2 linked regions of the Crateriforma spongiae genome follow. The main gene of each other region encodes a partner of the protein of the gene in region 2 in a complex. Links are inferred from orthologs where the notes say so. Each region holds a gene or a part of one and is shown on either strand. Other genes may lie near its edges.

Region 1 (10,774 bases), on a different replicon or contig from region 2:
GTCGCCTGCATGGCCAAGTTCTGAATTCGCATCAGCAAGGCGATGTCGTCGTTGGTGCCGCTGGCGGCATCTTGCTTGCCATTGCGAAACGTTCGCCACCGCGTCAGTTCGTGTTCCATTTCGCCGAAGAAACCCCCCATGGCATCGCCGGGGGCCGTGACGCCTTGGTGCCACTCGTTCTTTAGCCGAACCGCATCGCCGGGACGCCACCGGTCCATCCATTTTGCCAAAGCGGGTTGGGCGGAAAGCAACGCGGTGATCTCGGGTTCCAGTTTCAATTCACGATGCGATTCGGTCCAATCGTGGGCTCGCCGAACAAATGCCAGGAACAGTTCCAAACGCTGGGACCAAACTGGCGCCAATGCACTGCGGATCGCCGCCGAGCAAAGATCGGCTTCACCGATACGCAGAAACGTCGCCACACTGCAGACGAACAGCGATTGTTCCAGTGCGGGCTGATCGCTGGGCCATTGTTCCAGTGGCGGATCGACGTCGTTTAGCCGGTCCATTTGGCTGAGAAGTTCCTGACGACTCGGGGCCGGCGCGTCCAGCAGTGCAGCGATATCGGTCGCGCTGTGGGCACCGGGGCCTTCGTTGGCGCCGATGGTCGCCGGATTCGGCGTCAGCAACATTGCGACGTGCCTGCCCAGGCAGTACGGGTTGTTGCAAAACCGCGAAAGATAGACGAACAGCCGTTCCTTGAATCGAAACGGCAGCGGGTTATCCAAGTAAGCGACTTGAGCCTGACGCCATAGGTCCCAAGCCAACTCGGGCGTGGGGAATGACAACTCAAAGAAACTCGGAATCGTCCCAAATCGATCAAAGATTTCCTGACGAATCGAATCGGCCTGAATCGCTACACCGTTCATGATCCATTTAACATACGACAAAGTAGTGGTGCTTCCATCACCGAAACCGACCCTGGGGCAACGCGTCTTATCGACGCAGTGTCGAGTTGTGGTCCCACGGTTCGTATGTGCTGCGTGGTGAAGCGATCTGTTGTTGATCGGCCGGATGGCTCGTCCATCGCACCGCCCCACCCCCAAATTCCCGCCTTGGTATACGGATTTTTCGTCGTGAGTTTTCTTCGAATCAATGGCCTGTTTTGTGCCACATCACAGGTGCGACCCGTCGTCGCAGTCTTTTGTGTCGGCCTGTTTTTCTTGGTGCACCATCCTTGGTCCGCGGCGCAGCCGACGCGTGTTTCCAATCCCGTGGACCGAGCGGCCGAACCGGACCAGTTTGACCTGATGACACGGTGGGGGCGGAATGTCACCGCGGACAACGCATGGCGTGAATACCCGCGGCCGGGGATGAAGCGGGACCGTTGGGAATCGCTGAACGGTTTGTGGGATTTTCACCTTGGCGGCGATTCGCAGCGTTGGACCGGGGGCCGAATTGAAAACGCCACGCAAGATCCGCTGGCTGATGGAATTCCCGATCTGCCCAGTGCGTTTGATAAAAAGATCTTGGTCCCCTTCAGCCCTGAAACTCAGCTGTCGGGAATCAATCGCAGCGTGCGTCCGCAACAGGTCATGTTCTATCGTCGGTCCATTCGCATTCCCGACGATTGGCGAAACGATCGAATCCTGGTCCACTTCGAAGCGGTCGACTGGCACGCAATCGTGCTGTGCAACGGGACCAAAGTTGCCGATCACCGTGGCGGCTACGTTCCGTTTTCCTGTGACATCACCGATGCATTGAATGTCAGTGACCAACAGCAGATCGTCGTCATCGCGTGGGACCCGACCAACATGGGTGACCAGACGATCGGAAAGCAAGCTTTGCCGGAATCCAGAAAAGGATTCCGGTACAACCCAAACAGCGGTATCTGGCAAAGCGTTTGGATGGAACCGGTGCCCAAGTCGGCTTCGATTGCTCAACTAAAGATCACGCCCGTCGCACATCAGAACGCCATTGAGGTCCGCGTGGATACGGATCACCCCGCCAACGATATGACGGTTCGCCTGATTGCCGGTGATGCAGCGCATGTGGTCGACGGACGACCGGGACAGGCGATTCGAATCGACTTGGATGACCAGTTCCAGCTGTGGTCACCGGATGATCCGAATCTGCATGATCTGTCGATCCAATTGCGACGCGACGATCGGGTGATCGATAGCGTCGAAAGCTATTTTGCATTGCGAACCATCGATACCCAAGTCGACGACGATGGGATCCAACGTATTCATCTCAATGGCCAGCCGATCTTTCAATTCGGCCCGCTGGACCAAGGGTACTGGCCCGAAAGCGCGATGACGCCACCATCAGAGGACGCGGTGCGCTATGACCTGCAATATCTGAAAGACATCGGATGCAACATGGTCCGAGTGCACATCAAGGTGCATCCGCGTGCTTGGTACTACGAAGCCGATCGCAAAGGCCTGCTGGTCTGGCAAGACTTCGTTTGCACACGCAAGTTTGATTCCAAGATCACAGCCGAAAGCGGACAACAGTGGGAACAAGAACAGGTGGAAATGGTCCGCCATCTGTACAACCACCCGTCGATCATTCAGTGGGTGGTGTTCAACGAGGGCTGGGGCCAATATGACACCGAACGACTGACGCGATGGACCGAGGGCCTGGATCCCAGTCGTTTGGTGACCTGTGCCAGTGGCTGGACCGATCATCCGGTCGGTGATCTTTATGACAACCACGACTATTCCTTCAACATCTCGCCGGCCCATGGATGGAACTTCGATGACCGCGCGACTTTGTGTGGTGAATGTGGCGGGTTCAACGTGTTGATCGATGGCCATCGCTGGCATGCCGATCAAACGCTTCGGCCCGTCGTTAATCCGGCAGGCGAAAAAGGACGCGAAGGTTACGCCAATCCTGAATCTTGGAAGCAACGCTATCAGACTTGGTTGACCAATTTACGTTTGATGAAGCCGCACGGATTGAACGCGGCGGTGTACACCCAGATCTCCGACGTCGAACATGAGTGCAATGGGTGGCTGACCTATGACCGGGAAATCAGCAAGATCGCGGCCGATGATTTGCGACGGATGCATCGGCAACTGTACCATCCGATCCACAGTGATCCTTTGATCGACCTGTCATCGAAGACGTGGACCGATTGGTCGGGCAAGCCGACACCGCGTTGGCGGACGGCCGATGTCGACGTGTCGCAGGGCGAAGCGTTTTCAGTTCGCCCTGACGATAGCCTCCGGCCACAGCGTACCGCCGATAAAGGCCCGGTCCGCATTCGCGGAGAGTTTGATTTGTCAACGCAGCCCGAACGGCTGGCCATGCACACCGTGGGGACCGGTCGTTGGGAGCTTTCGATCAACGGCAAAACGATGATGAACATCACCAACAGCGACCGCGCCGGTTATGTCCCCTACAGCACGGTGTTGTTGCCGCCGAACGCGGTCGATGCACTGGTTGATGGGACGAACGTCATCGCACTGAAGGTGTCCCGGTTCAAAGAAGACGAAGGCAACTTGGTCGACTTTGCCTTGTTGTCGGTGCCCCGCGACGAGTCCTCGGTAAACGACGCCAAGTAGATGCGTCGATCGGTGCGTCGCACCCGACGCGGACGTCGGAGTTGAAACGAATCATGCGTCGCCTAGCGTGGTGGAGGACCGCCAGCATTGCGCTGCGGTTTTTCCGCCACCGTGTCGATGCGGACCGCTTTTTTGCCTTTGAAAGCCCCGGCACGCACGTTGAACTTGTGCACGTCCTGGATGGACAGTTCCAAGGAATCAGTGACTTCCTTTTCGGTCGCGATCACATCACCCACGTTCAACGCCAGCAAATCGCTGGTGTTGATCTTGGATCGTGCCAGGGTGACGACCACGTTGACGGGCGCTTCATCCAGGTTGTATTCGATTTGGCGTCGCGATTCTTCGGTCGGTGCTTCGCGTCCGTAACCCACCCAACCATTGCGTGACAGTTGCGAGTTGTATTTTTCGACCGTGTTGAACGGAATACACAGATTTAACATCCCGCGATTCTTGCCGATCACGACCTCAAAGCTGACCAGGATCACGACTTCATTGGGCGGTACGATCTGGACCAGTTGTGGGTTGCTTTCGGTGCTGTCGACCGACAGGTCCAGTTCGATGATGTTCTGCCAGGCATCTTTCAAATGACTCAAGAACAACTTGACGACGCGACCCATCAAGCGTGTTTCGATCTCGGTCAACGGTCGCCGAATGACTTCGCCGGGGACCGGATCGCCACCCAGCATGCGGTCGATGATCGTGTATGACAGTGCCGGATTGACGTCCAGGATCCAGTGGCCGTCCAGCGGTTCGGTGCTGATGACGTTGAAGCAACTGGGGTTGTCCAGACTGAAAACGAACTCGCTGTAGGTCAGTTGGTCGACGCTAAGCAGTTTGACTTCGATCATCGTCCGCAGCATGCCGCTGACCGACGCACCGAAGTTTCGTGCGATGACTTCATGCAGCGATTGCATCGCCCGCATCTGTTCTTTGCCGACCCGTTCGGGACGTTTGAAGTCATACGCCATGACTCTGGCATCACCGACACCGTGGTGATACGGCGCGCCGCTGGGTTGCCGGGACGATGCGGTGCGAGCCCCTGCGGATACCGGTTCGGGCGGACCTTCGTCGGTGAACTTGGGGGCTTCGGGTGGACCGTCGTCTTCCCCCATGCCCTCCATGGCCCGGAGCAGACTTTCGACCTGATTCTGGCTAAGTGATTCGTCCGACATGGCAGCGAAATACCGTCCTGGTTTGCGGGACCGCGGATTCGACAGGCGTGTCCACAGCACCCGCAAAGAATACGCGATGTCGGTCCGGCGATGCGAGTCCAGAATTGCCCGTCATCGCGATCGGCAAACGAGCCGTCGGCAAGCTCGGGAACGCCGTGAAACACGCCATCTAGCACCGTCCGGCGTGCAGAGAATCCCTTCAGGTTGAGATCGTCGATGCGGCCCGTCGGTACCAATCAGGTGCGGATATTACCGTCGCCCTGGACGATGTACTTGTACGTCGTCAATTCACGCAGCCCGCACGGTCCACGAGCGTGAAACTTGTCGGTCGAGATACCGATTTCGGCACCCAGTCCGAACATTCCACCGTCGTTGAATCGCGTGCTGGCGTTCACCATGACCGCTGAACTGTCGACGCCGCTGGTGAATTGTTCGGCGGCCCGCACATTGTCGGTCACGATGGCGTCGGTGTGATGGGACCCATATCGATTGATCAGGCTGACCGCTTCGTCCAACGAATCGACAACGCGGACACTGATGATCGGTCCCAGGTACTCTGCCGACCAGTCGGATTCTTGAGCTTCCACCGAACCCGGAACCAATTTCGCCGCACGGTCGTCGCATCGCATTTCAATCGGGTACGACGACAATCGTTCGGCGATCGCCGGCAGAACCGTTTTCGCAATGTCCGCGTGGATCAACAAGGATTCGCAGGCGTTGCAAACACCCATTCGCTGGCACTTGGCGTTTTCGATGATGTTCACCGCCATCGGGACGTCGGCATTGCGATCGACATAAACGTGGCAATTGCCGTCAAAGTGTTTGATCACCGGCATCGTCGCTTCGCTGGTGACACGGCGGATCAAGCCTTCGCCGCCGCGGGGAATCGCCACATCGATGCAATCGGACATCGAAAGAAACTGGCCCACGGCTTGCCGATCCGTCGTTTGGACCAGTTGGACAGCATCCCCGGGCAATCCGATTTCCCGTGCCGACTGTTGCAGCAATTCGACGATGGCGCGGCTGCTGTGGATGGCTTCTTTGCCGCCGCGAAGGATCACGGCGTTTCCGCTTTTGACACAAATCGCTGCGGCATCGGCGGTCACGTTCGGTCGGCTTTCGTAGATGAAAAAGACCACGCCCAGCGGCACCCGTCGCTTGACGATCCGCAATCCGCCGGGACGCGTGAACCCGTCGATGACTTCGCCGATCGGGTCCGCCAACGCGGCGATTTCGCGAAGGGCTTGTGCAATGCCATCGACGCGATTCTTGTCCAGACGCAGCCGATCCACCGCAGCATCGGTCAAGTTGTAATCGGGGGCCGCGGCCACATCTTTCGCGTTGGCCTGCAGTATCGTGTCCAAGTTCGCGACCAGCCGATCGGCCGAATCGAAGAGCCAACGGTTTTTCAATTCCGTATCGATGTTGGCAAGTTCGTATGACGCTGCTTTGGCTTTCTGGGCGGTTTCAGCACAGTATCCGGCAAGATCAATTTCAGTGGTGGTCGACATGGACGGTCGTTCGAATGTGGGGCGGTCGGCGGTTGAACGTCGTGGTCATTGTCAGTGTGAACCGCGAAAGGGTCAACGCAAGGCGGCCGGATCGCAATGATTCACGGTGAAAGCGTCTGAATCTGAGGGGCTCAAATAAGCGGATCAGGCGTCAATGACGTCTCGCAGACGGTCCCGAAGTTCTGTTTCGGTCATCGATCGCACGGCAATTCGTTTGCATCGACTCGTCTGGCCGCCGCAGATGGCAATGTTCGATTTTGCGATTTTCAAAAACTTGGCCAATCCCTGAATGACCGCCGCGTTGGCTTTTCCGTCTTCCGGCGGCGATGTGACGGCCACCCGAAGTGCGTCGGCGTGGCGGCCCCCGATTTTTGCACGCTTGGCTTTGGGCGTGACGCGAACGTCGAATCGCAGTTCATCGTCGCGTTGTTCGATCGGGATCATGGCTGTGGACGCAATGCGGATCGTGACGTCGGTCGGCTTCGGTTATGATTGCCGTCGGTCTGATCGCTCTATCCTATCGGTCTGTGGCAAAGTGTAAATGGAACTGCGACACCTGCGTTATTTTCTGGCGATTTCCAACCACACCAGTTTTCGCATCGCTGCCGAAGAACTGCTGGTGTCCCAGCCGACACTGTCACAGCAGATGAAGGATCTGGAAAAAGAACTGGGGTGTTCGCTGTTCGAACGCGCCGGACGGGGTATTCGGCTGACTCAAGCCGGCGTGCTGTTCGGTGAATACGCCCAGCGTGCGATCAACGTGTTGGACGAAGGCCAGGCTGCGATCGATGAGTTCGATCAACTGTTGCGTGGGCGGATTCGAGTGGGAGTGGTTCAAACCGTGGGTGCGTATTTGATTCCGCCAGTCGTTGCGGAGTTCAAAAGCCAAAACCCCGGTGTCCAGTTGGTCGTCCACGAATTGTCGGCGGACGACGTGGAAAATGGACTGGTTGATGGCAGCCTCGATCTCGGGATCTCCTTCGAACCGACGCGACGGCAATTGCACTGCCGATGGTTGTTCGGCGAACGGTTCGTCCTGATCGTTCCGGCCGATCACATGTGGGCCAATCGCCGACGAATCCGTTTGGACCAGATGGCGGGAGAACCGCTGTGCTTGATGACCAAAGACTTCTGCACGCGTCGCATGATCGACGCGGCCTTTGCACAGAATGATGTCGAATTACAAGTGGCCGTGGAAATGACATCGGTAGCCGGGTGTCTGGCAGTGACCAACGCCGGAGGACCACCGACGATCTTGCCTGAACTGGCGATGACCGGAACCGACCTGTCGGGAATTCGAATCGAAAGTCCGATGATCCGACGCAGCGTTTGCCTGTTGCAAGCTAGTGAGGAGGCGTCGATTCGTGCGACCAGTGAATTCGCCGACGCCGTGATCCATCATGTCGGTGCGGCGGCGAGCGGATGATCCACCGCCGCCACCGCAGTACGACGCAAGCAAAATGGGGCCTATTCCGCGGCGTCCAATTCAAAGCCGGTCAGCTTGAAACTGTACGCGCAATCACAGGGCAGATCGTCAGCGGTGATTGCCGGCATCTGGATGGTCAGCTGACCTTGGTCGTCCACTGCGTAAGCCAGTGTGCCGTCATGGCCCAGCAGTTGTACCGCGGCTTGGTCGCCCGCTGATTTCACACGGACCGATTGCAGCTGGATCGCGGATTCGGGCCGCCCCAGCGTGATCGCATAAACGGTGGTGCCGTCTTTACTTTGTGTGTACCGAACATCAGCGGCGGAGTATTCCAGCTTCAAAAATTCGCCGTGCTTCTTGAATCCGCCTTCGGGTTCGACCGTGGGTCCTTCGCCGTACGCCTTCCAGGGGCGTGTCGCATAGATGGCTTCGCCGTTGACGTCCATCCATTCGCCCAGTTCGGCCAACACTTGGCGTTGGTCGTCGGGGATCCGGCCGTTGGCCATCGGTGAAATGTTCAACAGGACGATGCCGTTTTTGGCCACCGTGTCGACCAAAGCATGAACCACCTTGCGCGTGGGTTTGATTTTCAGTGAATCGGTATAGCACCAACTGCCCGTGCTGATCGTGTCGTCGGTCATCCAAACCTTTTCCGCCGCGCGTGGTTCACGAGACTTTTCGTGGTCCAGCACGCTCATGTCCAACGGCAAATCCTCCTGCTTGCGAACGATCACCACGTCGCGATCCCAGGTCTTTGCCGCGTTCAGATAATAGGCGGCGAACTCCTGGCGATAGGTCTCGGGGATCCGGTCCAGCCAACTGTCAAACCAAATGATGTCGGGTTGATATTGGTCGATCACTTCGGCCAATTTGTCCAACCACATTTGATGGAACTGCTCCGCCGGCATTTGGGCGTACAAGATCGCGGTTTCATCGTTCTCATTGGCCGATGGATAATCTTTGACCATTCCCTCAAAGTGGCCGTAAAAATTCCGAGCATGATGGAACGTGGCGATGGTTTTCATACCTTCGGCACGGATCGCTTCGGTCAATTCACCCAGCAGATCGCGTTTGGGGCCTTTGTCCACGGAGTTCCAGGGTGTCGCCTGGCTGTCCCACAGCGAGAAACCATCGTGGTGTTCGGCCACTGGTCCGGCAAAACGGGCCCCCGTAGCTTTGAACAGCTTGGCCCATTCGGTCGCATCAAATTCGGGCGTTTGCCACTGGTCGACAAAGCGGTGATAGCCGTATTTTCCCGGATCGCCGTAAACATCCACATGATGCTTGTTGACCTGATGGCCTTTCAAAAACATGTTGCGCGGATACCACTCGCTGCCATAGGCCGGAACCGCGTAGACGCCCCAGTGGAAATAGATCCCCAGCTTGGAATCCTTGAACCACTCCGGGGCCTCATCGTGTGCGGCCAATGATTGCCAATCGGGCTTGAAGTCTTGGGCTGACAGTCGGTTGGAAACGCTTACCGCAGCGGCAAACGTCATCAAAGCAAATGCAATGTGTCTCATGGATCGTGTTGCTGGATGGAAGGTGAGGATTGGAAAACCAATAACGTTTCCGCGGTGACACCAAGTCAAACGATGGAATCACCACGCTGTTTGATCATGTTGGACGGGTTCCAGTCGGAATCCATGAACCCAGTCGTAATAGGTCGCGTTCTTTGTGTCGTCGCTTAGTTCTTTCGGTGTCGGTGGTGTTTCCCAGTTGTACGTCTCGGTGACCATGTTCAACTGCATCGGGTCGGTGAACGGTTCGCTGACGATCGACGTGTCCGGGTGAAGTGTGAACTGAAATTCATCGTTGTGATAAAAGTGCGCCGTGTTGGCATCGACCCACCAGACGCCGTAAATATGGAATTCGTCGGCGGCTGATACCTTGAATTCGCTTTGGCCGGGTTGAGACTTCGAATATTTTTTGCCGTTCTCGCGAATCCAAACGTGCGTGTTTGAAAACATGCCGAACGGTCGATTCGGATGCTTCTTAGGACCACCGATGGTTTCTTGGACATCCAATTCTTGCGCGATCCAGCGATCTCCTACTTTGCGTCCACGATTGGAAAACCAAAATGTGGATGACATCGACACCTGCGATGCTTTCATGCGTACTTCGTAGTACCCGAAGTGTGCTTGATTGCTTTTGGAGCAAACCGCGCCGCCTGCGATGGTGTATGGCCCATCGGGGTGGTCCAGAACGCTGTTTCGAATCCGCAGTTTGCCGTCGACGATCGATACCGCCGAAGCCATGAACTTTGCCGGGGATCGTCCTTTCCACGTCGGATGGTGGTCGTACCACTTGTCAGCGTCCAATTGGTCCCCGTCGAATTCGTCGGTGAACCTTGGATCGGGAACCCACCGATAGCCTTCCGGTGGTGTTGGTGGTTCCGCAACAGCGATGGATTGGAAAGCAAAAAGAAACGCCAGGGCGGAAAACAGGAATCGATTTGGAACGGTGAGCAGTGTCATGGAAGACCTGGGTGGGAATGGGAAAGGCGGGAAAGGTTGACGCGTTGAATCAAACGGCGTCAGGTTTCGACGGAAACCTATGTTGGTTTCCGCAGGAAAGCGGGTATGGATGCCTGCAAAGGCGATGCATGCCCGCCCGTCAAGCGAAGCAAAAACGCAGTCGCTTGAAAACGTTCGATCAATCGTTGCGGGTCGAATGCAAGGTCAACGTCGACGGATCAAGCCCTTCGGAGGTGGCAGTGATCTTGATGTCGCCGGCGGTGTCCGCTTTGGATCGCACGATCAGCATGCACAAACCGTTAAATGCGTACCGCTGATCCGCTTGGAACGGTTCGGTTGATGCGGGATTTCCGTTGCCGACCGCTGCGATTTCAGCAGGTCCTTCGATGCTGAACTTCACCAAGTTGTTGGCCCGCGGACAGAAATTGCCTTCGCCGTCTTGGATCTGAACCGTGACAAAAGACAGGTCCATTCCATCGGCGGCGATTTCGGATCGGTCGGCCGAAAGCCGGATCTGTTTCGGGTCGGATGCGGTGACGAACTTTTTATGACTGACCGATTTTCCGTCGACATATCCGACGACCTCAATGGATCCCGGCTGATAGGGAACGACCCACTGCAGCCGATATTTCGAATCATAAGTCTGCTCGGGGACCACCTTTGCCGACATCGGCAGCGT
Region 2 (10,853 bases):
ACACCTATCAATCGCATCAGGATTGTGTGGTTCGGTTGAACATCAAAAATTCCGATGGAGCGGAGTTGGCGGTCAATGAATTTGATGTCGCTTCGGTGGACGAAGACAGTTCGCTCGCGATCGGCGAACTGAAGTGGCAGGTCGATGCGACGGTCGAGGACTCGTTTAACGTGTCGCTGTCTTTGCTGGATGCTGACGGAGCTGTGCTTTCCAGCAATCAATACCAGTTGCTAATCGGCGATCAGGAACAGGCACGTCTGCGGATGGCGGCGATGGGTAAAACAAGATCCCAAGCGAACCTAAAGTACACCTACGGCAACTACTACCGCTTCTTCCCGTCGATGATCGGCGAAGGGGATGCATCCTCGGACTCTGCCGATGGCGTTCCTCGCGCCGGAGCGTTTTCAAAGGATCAGCCATAGATGGTCGGGGCGATCTAAGTTTGTCGCTGCGACTGATGGTTGGAGCGGGTACGACAGTCTGGCAACGAAAAAACGCCCCCGAGAAGCATGCTTCTCGAGAGCGTTGATCGGTTCAGTCTGTTCGGAGACGAGTTCTTAGTTTCTCAAGATCTCAGCAATCCCGAAGGTGAAGAACGTTCCAATACCGGCGTTGATGATTTCTTCTTCGCACTTGTACTGCAGCAGCACCACGTCACCTGGCTGGATCAGCACCCGAGCGGCCGGATTGTTGGTCGCTTCGGAAATATCAACCTCGATGGCGACTTGCTGGTTGCACGGCAGTTTGCGAAGGATGTAGACGCGTCCCGGCGGCACACCAGCGACCGGCGAACGGCCAAGACTGATTCCGCCACCGCTGTTTTGAGCCGTACCACCGACTCCGGCACCGGCCAGAGCCAAGGCCCCAAGCACGTCCAAGTCATAGTCACGAGGCAGCGGGAATTCACCACCCGGCAACAAACCACCGGTGTAGAAGACTTCCGTTTCACGCGATTCGATGTACACGATATCGCCATCATTCAGCGTGATGTCCTCGTCGCTGATGTCGGGGAATTCACCCGGACGGACACGTAGCGGCACCCTCAAGATCGACGGGTCTTCTGGTAATTCCGGCGGACAGTAGCACGGGTCTCGCTGCAAACATTCTTGCTGTGCATAGAACTGTTTGACGAACTCGCGATACTTCTCTTGGTTCGCACGATTGGCCCGCAGCACCTTGACCTGGTTCTTGGCGTTCAAGCCAGGCAGACCGCCGGTTTCGACCAAAGCGTGCAGGATGTCGTTCTCGTACGCATTCAGCTTGACCATCGAACCGCTACCGCTGCGGTCGCTGCCGCCACGGATGAACTGCGACGCGACGTCTTGCGACTGAAGGCCTCTGCTCGTGCGACCGTCACCCAAGCCGTCTTCACGGATGACGATGATGTTGTAGGTCCGCTTTTGGATCAGCGTCACGATCGGCCGAGCCTTTTCCTCGATCAAGATTTCTTCATCGATGTAGGCATCGCGGATCTTGTCACGCACCTGTTCCAGGGTCAGCCCTGCGACGTCCAACGGCTCGATCAACGGCAGCGCCAGCGTTCCATCGTCTTGGATAGCGATCGGGTATCCGATCGATGGCGGCAGCGTGTTGTCGGCTTCTGGGAAGTTCACCGGCGGCGGTTCCGGCGGCTCGTTGGGCGGGTTGAAAGGCAGAACGCCTTCGATGTAAACGCCCAAAATGTCGCCACCGTCCAGCAAGTATTCACGCGGTGGTTCCAGCGACAGCAAAGAGATGTCGACCGGGACCAAGTCGTTTTTAGGCTCCGGGAAAAATTCCGGAGGCAGTCGATTCGCGGGCACCCCGTTGATCGGTTGAGTCAACGTGCTGCAGCCGGTGATTGCCGTCACGGCGACGCCGGCGGCAAGCGCGGTTGCGGCGGTTCGCAGCGTCCTGATGCAGCGATGGATCCGCCGGCCGGCTGAAAGTGTCTTAGTCATCCTTGAACTCTCTTGCTAAGGCCTATCAGCTCACTCGAAGGTGAACGGAATCGACTCGAACGTGTTCGTGTCTTCCGCGTCGTCAGACGCTGGAGACTGCGGTTTGCCAAAGATGTCGTCGATAACGGCATCAATTTCTTCTTGACTGGGTTCGTCCAACCGATAGGCGTCGGCTTGGATTGGCGTCGCACCGACCTGATCGCTCAAATTCAGTGAAACGGCCGGCGGCTGGGCTTGCGTCGGTGCTACGTCCGCCTCCAACGGCGCCACGTCGACCGGTTGATCGTCAGCTTCGACGATGGCGGGAATTTGCACCGCGTTTTCAACCGGCTCTCCGATGGCACGGTCGACGACCGTGCCTTTCCCGGCCAGGTTTCCGTTCTTGTCGTAGAAGTCGCCGTTTTGGCTGATATAGCCTCCCGGCACTGGGATCATTTCTGCGACGGAAGGTTTCGCCGGCTCCGGTTTCGCCTCTGCGATCGTATTGATCGTTCCGGGCGTGGATGTCTGCCGCGTCGGTAAGTTGGTCATTTGGATACTGGCGTAGTGGCCAATACCGTCCTGTTCGGCCGCTTTGACGCCGATCGGGTAACCTTGGAACCATGAGTTCACCGCGGCGTGACCGTTGGCCGATTGGTACCGCCATCCCCAGTATTCACGGGGTGCGACGGTCGGCGTGCATCCGGTCCCGCCCTTGGCGACGTCTTTGTAGGCGTCCATGAATCCGCGTTTGATATCACGCAGATTGCGATGGTTGCCGAAGCATTTCTTCTCACGTTGCCAAGCTCGGGCGGCCATGACTCGATGATGATGGGACATCATGAAGTCATTCAGGCAGCCTTCGTCACACAGTGACTGCGTGGCCGTGTTGAACATGGTGCAGCCGGTCGATGCGACCAAAGCCAGACCCAGACAACCGCTGGCAAGCAGTCGGAAACGTCGACGACGCGACGAATCCGGCTTGTCGGACCGGGAGCTGCTTGTTGATGAAGTGTCGCTATGGGTAACAGATTCCGCTGACGCGGTCGTTACCGTCATTTTGCGAATCGCCATTGGGCCCCCCTTGGCTGCTGGCGGCATTCGATGTGTCTTTACGCAAGGGACCTGACGGAACGACAGGACCCCCTCCTGGGATACAAATCGTCGTTACCGTCGTTGCGGATTAGCCAAAAGTGACGGAAACGCGGGCTGGACCGTTGAGAATGCTCTGCACTGTCGCGACAGACATCGGGAATGTCGGGATCCGACGCCTCAAGACAGGCCGGTGGTGGGGGCCGATAGCAGTCTTTTGTGTGCTGGGGCTGTGTACGAAATTCCACTTTTCTTCAGGTTTCGCCAGTGTGTCGCGTTGGCGACGCAATGAGCCGTATCGATTGGGCGGATTGCACAAGTCAGTCAAAAACTAGCGTTTCCCGCGTGAAATCTAAAGGAATTTGATCGATGCACGGGTTCGTTTGGTGGAGGGGACTTTTATACTGATGGTCGATCGCCGGTTTCGAATGGCTGATGGAATTGGGCAAAGCTTTCGGACACCGACGATCAGACGCCTGCTCAACATGCTACTCCCACTCTGATTTCATCACGGCGGAACACACTATGCAGTGGATGATTGCGATTTCGTTCATCCTTTCCCTCGCTTGTTCGCTGTTATTGGTTCGAATTGTCCGGGCATTTGCGCGGACGGTTGGGTTGGTGGACCGTCCCGATGCCGAGCGAAAAGTGCACGAAAAGCCGGTCGCTTTGGCCGGCGGTGTCGCTGTCTATCTGGCGGTGGCGATCACTTTTGCGTTGTCTCTAATTCTGGACCGAACCCTGGGCTACCACTCGCTGGGGACGATCCAGATGCGTTGGTACGTACTTTTCGGGGCGGCACTGGCCATCATGGCTGTCGGGCTGATCGACGATGCTTGGTCGCTCCGAGGACGGCAGAAGCTGCTGCTGCAGATCGTGATCATCGGGTTGATGATCGGGGCGGGAACTCAGATCCACCAGATCGGATTGTTTGGGTACGAAATCAAGCTGGGAGCCTTCAGCATTCCCGTCACCATGCTTTGGTTGCTGTTGGCGGTCAACGCACTGAATCTGATTGACGGTGCGGACGGGATGGCCAGTACGGTCGGAATGATTATCGCCGTTGGTCTAGGTATTTTAGGGTTCGTCGGGGCTTCGTCGCTCTCCGGTGTGGTCGGTTTTGCACTCGCGGGCGCCTTGCTCGGCTTCCTGGTTTACAACAAACCCCCCGCCAGTATTTACCTTGGCGATGCCGGCAGCATGATGATCGGCCTGTTCGTGGGAACCTTGGCGATCTGGTCCAGCTTGAAGGAATCCACCGTTCTGGCTTCGGCACCGTTGGCGATTCTTGCGATCCCGCTGTTTGATTCCTCAGCCGCCATTGTGCGGCGTCGGTTGACGGGCCGCAGCATCTACGCGACCGATCGTGGTCATATGCACCACCTGCTGCAATTGAAATATGGGCCACACGGGCTTTTGATCGTGGTTGGTCTGGCCTGTCTGGTCACGACCGTGGTCGCGGTATTGGGCGAGGTTTACAGCGAACCGTGGTGGGCGATGCTTGGCGTCATTTTGGTGATCGCGGTACTGATCCAAACACGTTCATTTGGACACAGCGAAGCCCGGTTGATCTTTAATCGCGCGGCACACTTCATCGAATCGTTTTTCATGCATCCCGAACGTTGTGAGCAGTCCAAGCAGCATCGTCGATTGCAACTCCAGGGGGATGCGCCTTGGGAACTGGTCTGGGAACCGTTGGTCGAGTTCGCGAAGAAGCACGATCTGGCCAAGATGAAGGTCAATATTTCCATGCCTTGGCTTCACGAGAGTTATCACGCAACTTGGCAAAGTGTGCGTCTTCCCGAGCGTGCCCAGCAGATGGTGATGGAAGTGCCGTTGTTCGCAGAACGTCAGAACGGCGACGAAATGGTCGACATTTCAGTTGGCAAATTGGAGCTGGTCGCGTTGGGCAAGAGCACCGCGATTTACCAAAACCTGGAAGATTTCCTAACTAAATTGGACGAAAGCAAAGGTCCGATCACCAAGATTATGTTGGACTTGGAACGCCGCCAGCTGAAGGGCAAAGGTACAATGGTCGCTCCGGTCAGCCGTCCGGAAACCGAGACTTCCGAGACCGTGGCTTCCAAAGCCGGCGAAACTGCTGAACAGCCACAAGTGGATTCGGCATCTCACGCGGTTTCGTCTTCCTAGCACTTGCTCGTGGAGAGGTAACGGACCGAGGTTTTGGTGAAAGATGGACGGTGCCATGAACCGTCGGTCAGTTGACGTATTCCTCTTCGTTTTCGCCACTGGGACGAGAGATTTCGCCGGTATCTTCGAGGTGCCGTACGATGTCGACGATTTTCTGCTGGACGGATTCCACTTCGCTGACGCGGACGCTTCCCAGGAATCCCATCTCGTCTTTCAGGTTTTCGGCGGCACGTGAACTCATGTTCTTCATGACTTTTTCCTGAAGCGTTTCGCTGGCCCCCTTCAAAGCCATCGCCCACTGAGCGGTTTCGACGTTTTTCAGCAAGGCCTGAATATCGCGATCGCCCAACTTGGCGATGTCTTCGAAAACGAACATCAGCCGGCGAATGTCATCGGAGAGTTCTGGTTCGTCGCGACCCAGGGATTCCATGATCATCCGTTCGACGGAGCGTTCGCAAACGTTCAGGATTTCGGCGACGCTTTCCACGCCCCCAGCGGACGTGTGGCTTTGATTCACCATGCTGGATAGGCGTTGTTCGAGGCCGTATTCCAGCTCCTCGATGGCATCGGGACTGGTGCGGCCGATGGAAGCCACCCGGCGAATCACATCCAGTTGCTTCTCGGAATCCAGGCCACCCAAGACTTCCGCGGCGTATGACGCGGGCACGTGACTTAACAGCAACGCGATGGTTTGCGGATGTTCTTCGCCGATGAATTGCATCAGCGTCTGCGAATCCACCTTTTTGACGAACGCAAAAGGCATCGATTCGATCGTTTGCTGCAAATTGCCGATCAGTTCCGATGCGTCGCGTCCCAATGCCTCCTTGATCAGTTCCTTTGCTCGCTCCAAGCCGCCCGGGCTGGCGTAAATCGAACTGGCTTTGCTGGTCAGAAATTCCGCGATCACGATTTCTTGGTCATCGCCACCGACGGATTCGGTTTGCGCGATGCGAATGCTGATCTGTTCGATCAATCGCGGCGGCAACTGCTGCATGATCCGAGCAGCAGTCTTGGTCGGCAAGCTCATCAACAAGATGGCCGCTTTGCGAAGCCCGTCGTTATCGGTATTGACCGTCTGCACCGTGAGGAATCCCTTCGCGTTCGCGTCAGCCCGGTCTGGCCCGATTGACGCTGTTTCGATTGAAGCTGCTTCGCCATCCTGGCGTCTTTCGGCTTATCGACGTTTTGGGGATCGATCCGGCGATAACGCGACGCATTTGCCGGATTCGACGGAGCTAGAGCCTGTAGTGGTGACTTGAACCATACCGGCAAGGCAAACAGTGACGGTTGTCACTGAATCTGAGCTGAAACCGTCTACTGGGAGGCAGACGGTCGTTTCCAAGGCAGACGACAGACGCCCCACTGGCCCTGGTTCTCATCCACGGCGACTTCGATCCACGACAAGTGGTCGCCAAATTTGTCGAACGTTTGATCGATCACCCGCCGACCGATGTACTCAGCCAACTCTTCGGCCGTGGTGTTGGTCACAGGTAAATGGACACAGTCCTCATTTGGAAAAACCCAGCGGCGGTCTCGAAATGTCGCCGTGGTTTCCTTTTCATCCTTCGTCACTCGAATCTGGGCGTGCCGGTCGGGTAACAAGACGTGATGGTCCAGGCTTCCCGTTTCCGCAAGAACGGCATCACGCAACGCGATAAAGTCGACGACGTAGCGGTTTTCGTCCAAAGGACCTTCGACCGACACGCGGACGCCGTAATTGTGGCCGTGGATCCTTTCGCAAATGTCGCCGGCGAAGGTGATGAAATGCGCCGCCGAAAAAACAAATTGTTCTTTGCTGACGTCGACTCGGAACACAGGTTGTTCGGTGGAGTGTGTCACGCTGATCTTTCGGATTGCAATGGAGTGGGACACAGAAGGACAAACAGTGCTGCCGCCAGAAGGTCGGCGGTGGTACCCGGATTCAAACGGTTCCCATCTGATCTTAGACGTTCGTCCAATGTCCGGATCGAAGACGGGGATTCACAGTCGGTTTCGCGGAACCACTGCCGGACATTCAACGCGATTTCCGTCCCGCATTTGCGGCCGATCAGCGAGTCGGTGTTTTCTTGCAGCCATCGATGTTGCGCCAAGCAGATTCCTTGGATCGTGTCACCCGTTTCATCGATGCAATGCTTCAATAGCGGTGTCATTTGGTGAAGCAGTCCATCGAATCCGTTGACGTACTCCCGGGCGATCCCATCACGTTTCGAAGCCAGACGCATCGCGGCCATCAGATCATCATGATTTGCTCGGTCGTCGTGGACGTCCATTTCCAAGTCGTCTGATTCGTCACTCGGGTTCATCCCGCCGGCCATTGCATGGGCGATTGCACGAAAGACCGCCCTGCTCTGTCGGACGCTGATCGACGACAGCACATTCGTGACCGACTGAAAACGCGACCATGGCGATTGGTTGCCCACCGATGCCAGAAAATTGGTTCGCATGACCGCTTCCGCCAACGGGGCGATCAACAAAGCAATTCCCAGATTCACATTCGTGCCGGTTACCCGCCGTGTCTGCACCACAGTGGATTCGATTCGTTGGCCCCAACCCAGATCAGTGCGAGTCAGCTGGACCGCGGCGATTTCTGCTGCCTGGGCAAAGTGTGCGAACGAAAGGTCATCAAATACGCGGCCCGGATGCACGTTGCCTGGTTTCGGAGCGGTCGCCTCAAGAACGCAGGCCCAGCGGACGGCATCGCCCACCGTGTGAATCATCGGCGCGAAAGCATTCAGAGGGCTGTTGTCATTCACGTCGATTGCAGAAATTCGTCGATCGCATTCAGAGTTTCGTTCGGTGCGTCTTCCAGCACATAGTGCCCCGCATCCTCGATCGGCACCACAGTGGCGTTGGGCCAGTGCCCTTGGAAACGCTCCAGGCATTCGGGTCGAAAACACCAATCCTGCATGCCCCAGATCAACAAGATTGGAAGACCGGAAAGCGACGGCAGCTCCGATTCAAGCTTTTGTAACACCGGAAACGTCCGGTGCGACCGATGCATCGGAATGTCTTGGACAAAGGCGTCGATCGCGACACGATTCGCCCAGCTGTCATAGGGGGCGATCATGCCGCGGCGGACGTCCGGCGGCAGCGGTTGCCGCGAAACCGTCATCGTCTGCGCGGCTCGAGCGAACGCGTTGAACCCACGCACGCCCAGCGGCCCGACCAACGGCCAGCGACAGGCGGCGATCCGCAGGGGCAAATAGGGCGGCGGGAAAGCGCCCGTATTCAGCAACACAATCCTCTTGAATCGGTCGCGACGTTCACACAACGCAGCCAAGCCGATCGCACCGCCCCAATCGTGGGCCAGCAACGTTGTCTGGCTCAAGTCCAGCTGGTCGATCAACCGGACCAAATTGTCGCGGTGTGATGCCAGGCAATAGTCAAATTCAGACTTTGCCGGTTTGTCACTGCGTCCACAGCCCAGGTGATCCACCGCCACAACGCGACGGGCAGAGCTGAACCGCTGGACGACGCGACGAAAATAGAAACTCCAGGTCGGATTCCCGTGGACGCACAGGATGGGACCGGAATCGGACGGAATCGAATCCGACTGATCGGACGGTGTATGCGACGTCGGGCCTTCGTCCAGATACCGCATTGTCCAGGTTGATCCGGACAGGCCGTCGACCCTCAAAGATTTTGATTCGTATGCCAGCAGGTCCTGGGCGATCATGTCCATTTCACTCGTTTCGGATCGCGATTTGCTACCGCTGGTGGAATCCGTGTTGTTGTGTCAATCTGACACGACGAAAGTCGATTCGGAAACCCCAGGATTGAAGTGGCCGAAGATCTGTACGAAACCCTTGGCGTCGGTCGAACCGCCGACAAGGACGAAATTCAAAAAGCGTACCGCAAGCTCGCGCGGAAATATCATCCCGACGTCAACAAAGACAGTGACGCGGCACGGGAGAAGTTTAAACGCGTCCAGGAAGCTTACGAGGTTCTCAGCGACGAAGAAAAACGCGCCGCTTACGATCGGTACGGCGCCGACTTTGAAAAAATCCGCACCGGCGGTTGGCAACCGGGGGCCGGCGGAGCTTCGTTTGACGGGCTGGATTTGGAACAGATTTTCGGCGGCGCCGGCGCGGCAAAGGCGGGAGGCAATCCGTTCGAAGGCGGCTTCACGGATTTCTTCGAGCAACTGATGGGTGGTGGTGCAGGCCCGGCGCGAGGTCGTCCGGGGCGTGGCCGGACCGCTGCTGCACCGCCGCGACGCGGATCCAATCTGCGGCACGAGCTGGAAATACCTTTTTCGATGGCCGTCACGGGCGGAAAGACGGAGTTCTATCTGCACCGCGGTGGCAAGCAAGAAAAGTTGTCGGTCACCATTCCCGCCGGCGTCGAAACGGGGTCAAAGATTCGCCTGAGACAGCAAGGCCACGCTTCGACCAGTGGAGGTGATCCCGGCGATTTGATTTTGCTGATCAAGGTGTCGCCGCACCCACATTTCAAGCGGAACGGCCAGAACCTGGAACTGCGATTGCCCGTCTCGATTGGCGAAGCGGTCTTGGGCGGCAAAGTCGACGTGCCCACGCCGCAAGGTACGGTCACACTGTCAATCCCGCCGGGAACTAGCAGCGGAAAACGGCTGCGGATCAAAGGACGCGGGGTTGCCAAAGCTGGTGCGAACCCGGGCGACCTGTTGGTCGAACTTCAGATTCAGCTACCGGACCAAATCGACGACGAATCCAAGCAGTTGATTGAATCCTTTGCCGAACGAAATCCGCCGCCGGACCGCGACGATTTGCAGTTTTGACGGTGGCGGTCGCTTCGCGTGCCGCTACCGAACCTTGCTGCTACCCAACCGCGCCGCAACCGAACCGCGGCGTGTACGAGCCCCTTTTGTGGTATCGATTTGCTGGAACCTGTCCTTTGAAGCCAACACCAGCCGAACCAGGACTTCCCCAGGACGCCCTGACGTTCCCCAAGTCGCGTCGCGTCCGTCGCCCGCAAGAGTTCACTCGATTGATGCGGACGGGAGTTTGCGTTGCCGACGACGTGTTGGTGATGTTTGCAAGCCCGATTCGGCCCCGGCAGCGTCAATCCCTGGCGGATGCGAAAGCCCAGTTGGGCGTCACCATTCCGAAAAAGGTGGGCAATGCGGTGGTTCGCAATCGATGGAAGCGTTGGATACGAGAATCTTTTCGAACTCAGCCCAGCGAGTTTCACGACGGTTGGCAGTACGTCGTTCGGCCCAAGAAAGGTGCATCGGCAACGTATCAGGCGATTCGGCGATCGCTGCCACGTTTATCGCGACGCGCGGTCAAGCGGTATCGTCAATCCACATCCTGATCCGCGCGTGTTTCACGACAGACACACCCCTAGCAGCCTATCAATGGACGGGTGGCCAACCACTTGCCGTATCGATGACAATGTCGAAACTAACGCAATGGTCCCGATGCCTGCCGCGAACGGTCCAAACAAACCAACCTGGCGACCAACGTCGTCCTTATCCCGCGACCCCCATCACCGACAGAGTGAGTTGAATGGAATTTTCATCGGCTTCTGACATTTTGCCGCCGCAAATGGCCGGCGGATATTCCTATCAGAACTACCAGCGCCAGCGTCAAATGACGTTGGGCGATTTGCTGCTGGAAAACCGCATCCTGTTTTTGCAGGGTGAGATTCATACCGGCAACGCCAACGAACTGGTGATGAAACTGTTGTATTTGCAAAGCGAAAATCGCC

The links.
Region 1: the proteins of fliG (region 2) and fliM are in contact, whole or in part, in a crystal structure (PDB 4QRM), measured with the Thermotoga maritima proteins. The link is inferred for Crateriforma spongiae from one-to-one orthologs. Residues at the interface, in WP_004082903.1 of Thermotoga maritima: Phe122, Ser125, Glu126, His127, Pro128, Gln129, Thr130, Val133, Glu157, Arg161, Leu164, Leu165, Arg167, Ser169, Glu171, Val172, Glu175, Ile176, Asn179, Lys182; in WP_004081085.1 of Thermotoga maritima: Tyr124, Leu127, Asp128, Ile130, Met131, Gly132, Gly133, Pro134, Glu136, Pro139, Arg141, Thr144, Glu145, Ile146, Glu147, Ser149, Ile150, Lys153.

The regions. Positions count from the first base shown.
Region 1 is NZ_JAAXMS010000003.1:298,774-309,547, forward strand. Bases 2,627-5,468 are described here. They hold fliM (flagellar motor switch protein FliM), read right to left. Parts: upstream 4,682-5,468; coding sequence 3,572-4,681; downstream 2,627-3,571. Other genes in these bases: HFP54_RS09200 (glycoside hydrolase family 2 protein), read left to right, coding at 2,627-3,509; HFP54_RS09210 (glutamate-5-semialdehyde dehydrogenase), read right to left, coding at 4,918-5,468. Outside these bases: HFP54_RS09195 (PAS domain S-box protein), read right to left, coding at 1-869; more of HFP54_RS09200, read left to right, coding at 1,077-2,626; more of HFP54_RS09210, read right to left, coding at 5,469-6,192; HFP54_RS09215 (DUF167 domain-containing protein), read right to left, coding at 6,337-6,636; HFP54_RS09220 (LysR substrate-binding domain-containing protein), read left to right, coding at 6,734-7,618; HFP54_RS09225 (alpha-L-fucosidase), read right to left, coding at 7,660-9,141; HFP54_RS09230 (family 16 glycosylhydrolase), read right to left, coding at 9,220-10,095; beta-galactosidase GalB, read right to left, coding at 10,274-10,774. UniProt on the Bacillus subtilis protein: One of the proteins that forms a switch complex that is proposed to be located at the base of the basal body.
Region 2 is NZ_JAAXMS010000001.1:1,047,820-1,058,672, forward strand. Bases 4,237-7,157 are described here. They hold fliG (flagellar motor switch protein FliG), read right to left. Parts: upstream 6,244-7,157; coding sequence 5,230-6,243; downstream 4,237-5,229. Other genes in these bases: HFP54_RS03950 (glycosyltransferase family 4 protein), read left to right, coding at 4,237-5,162; HFP54_RS03960 (6-pyruvoyl trahydropterin synthase family protein), read right to left, coding at 6,477-7,001; HFP54_RS03965 (triphosphoribosyl-dephospho-CoA synthase), read right to left, coding at 6,998-7,157. Outside these bases: HFP54_RS03935 (glycoside hydrolase family 2 protein), read left to right, coding at 1-422; HFP54_RS03940 (polysaccharide biosynthesis/export family protein), read right to left, coding at 558-1,940; HFP54_RS03945 (hypothetical protein), read right to left, coding at 1,971-2,993; more of HFP54_RS03950, read left to right, coding at 3,537-4,236; more of HFP54_RS03965, read right to left, coding at 7,158-7,879; HFP54_RS03970 (alpha/beta fold hydrolase), read right to left, coding at 7,912-8,844; HFP54_RS03975 (DnaJ C-terminal domain-containing protein), read left to right, coding at 8,944-9,921; rnpA (ribonuclease P protein component), read left to right, coding at 10,038-10,457; HFP54_RS03985 (ClpP family protease), read left to right, coding at 10,652-10,853. UniProt on the Bacillus subtilis protein: One of the proteins that forms a switch complex that is proposed to be located at the base of the basal body.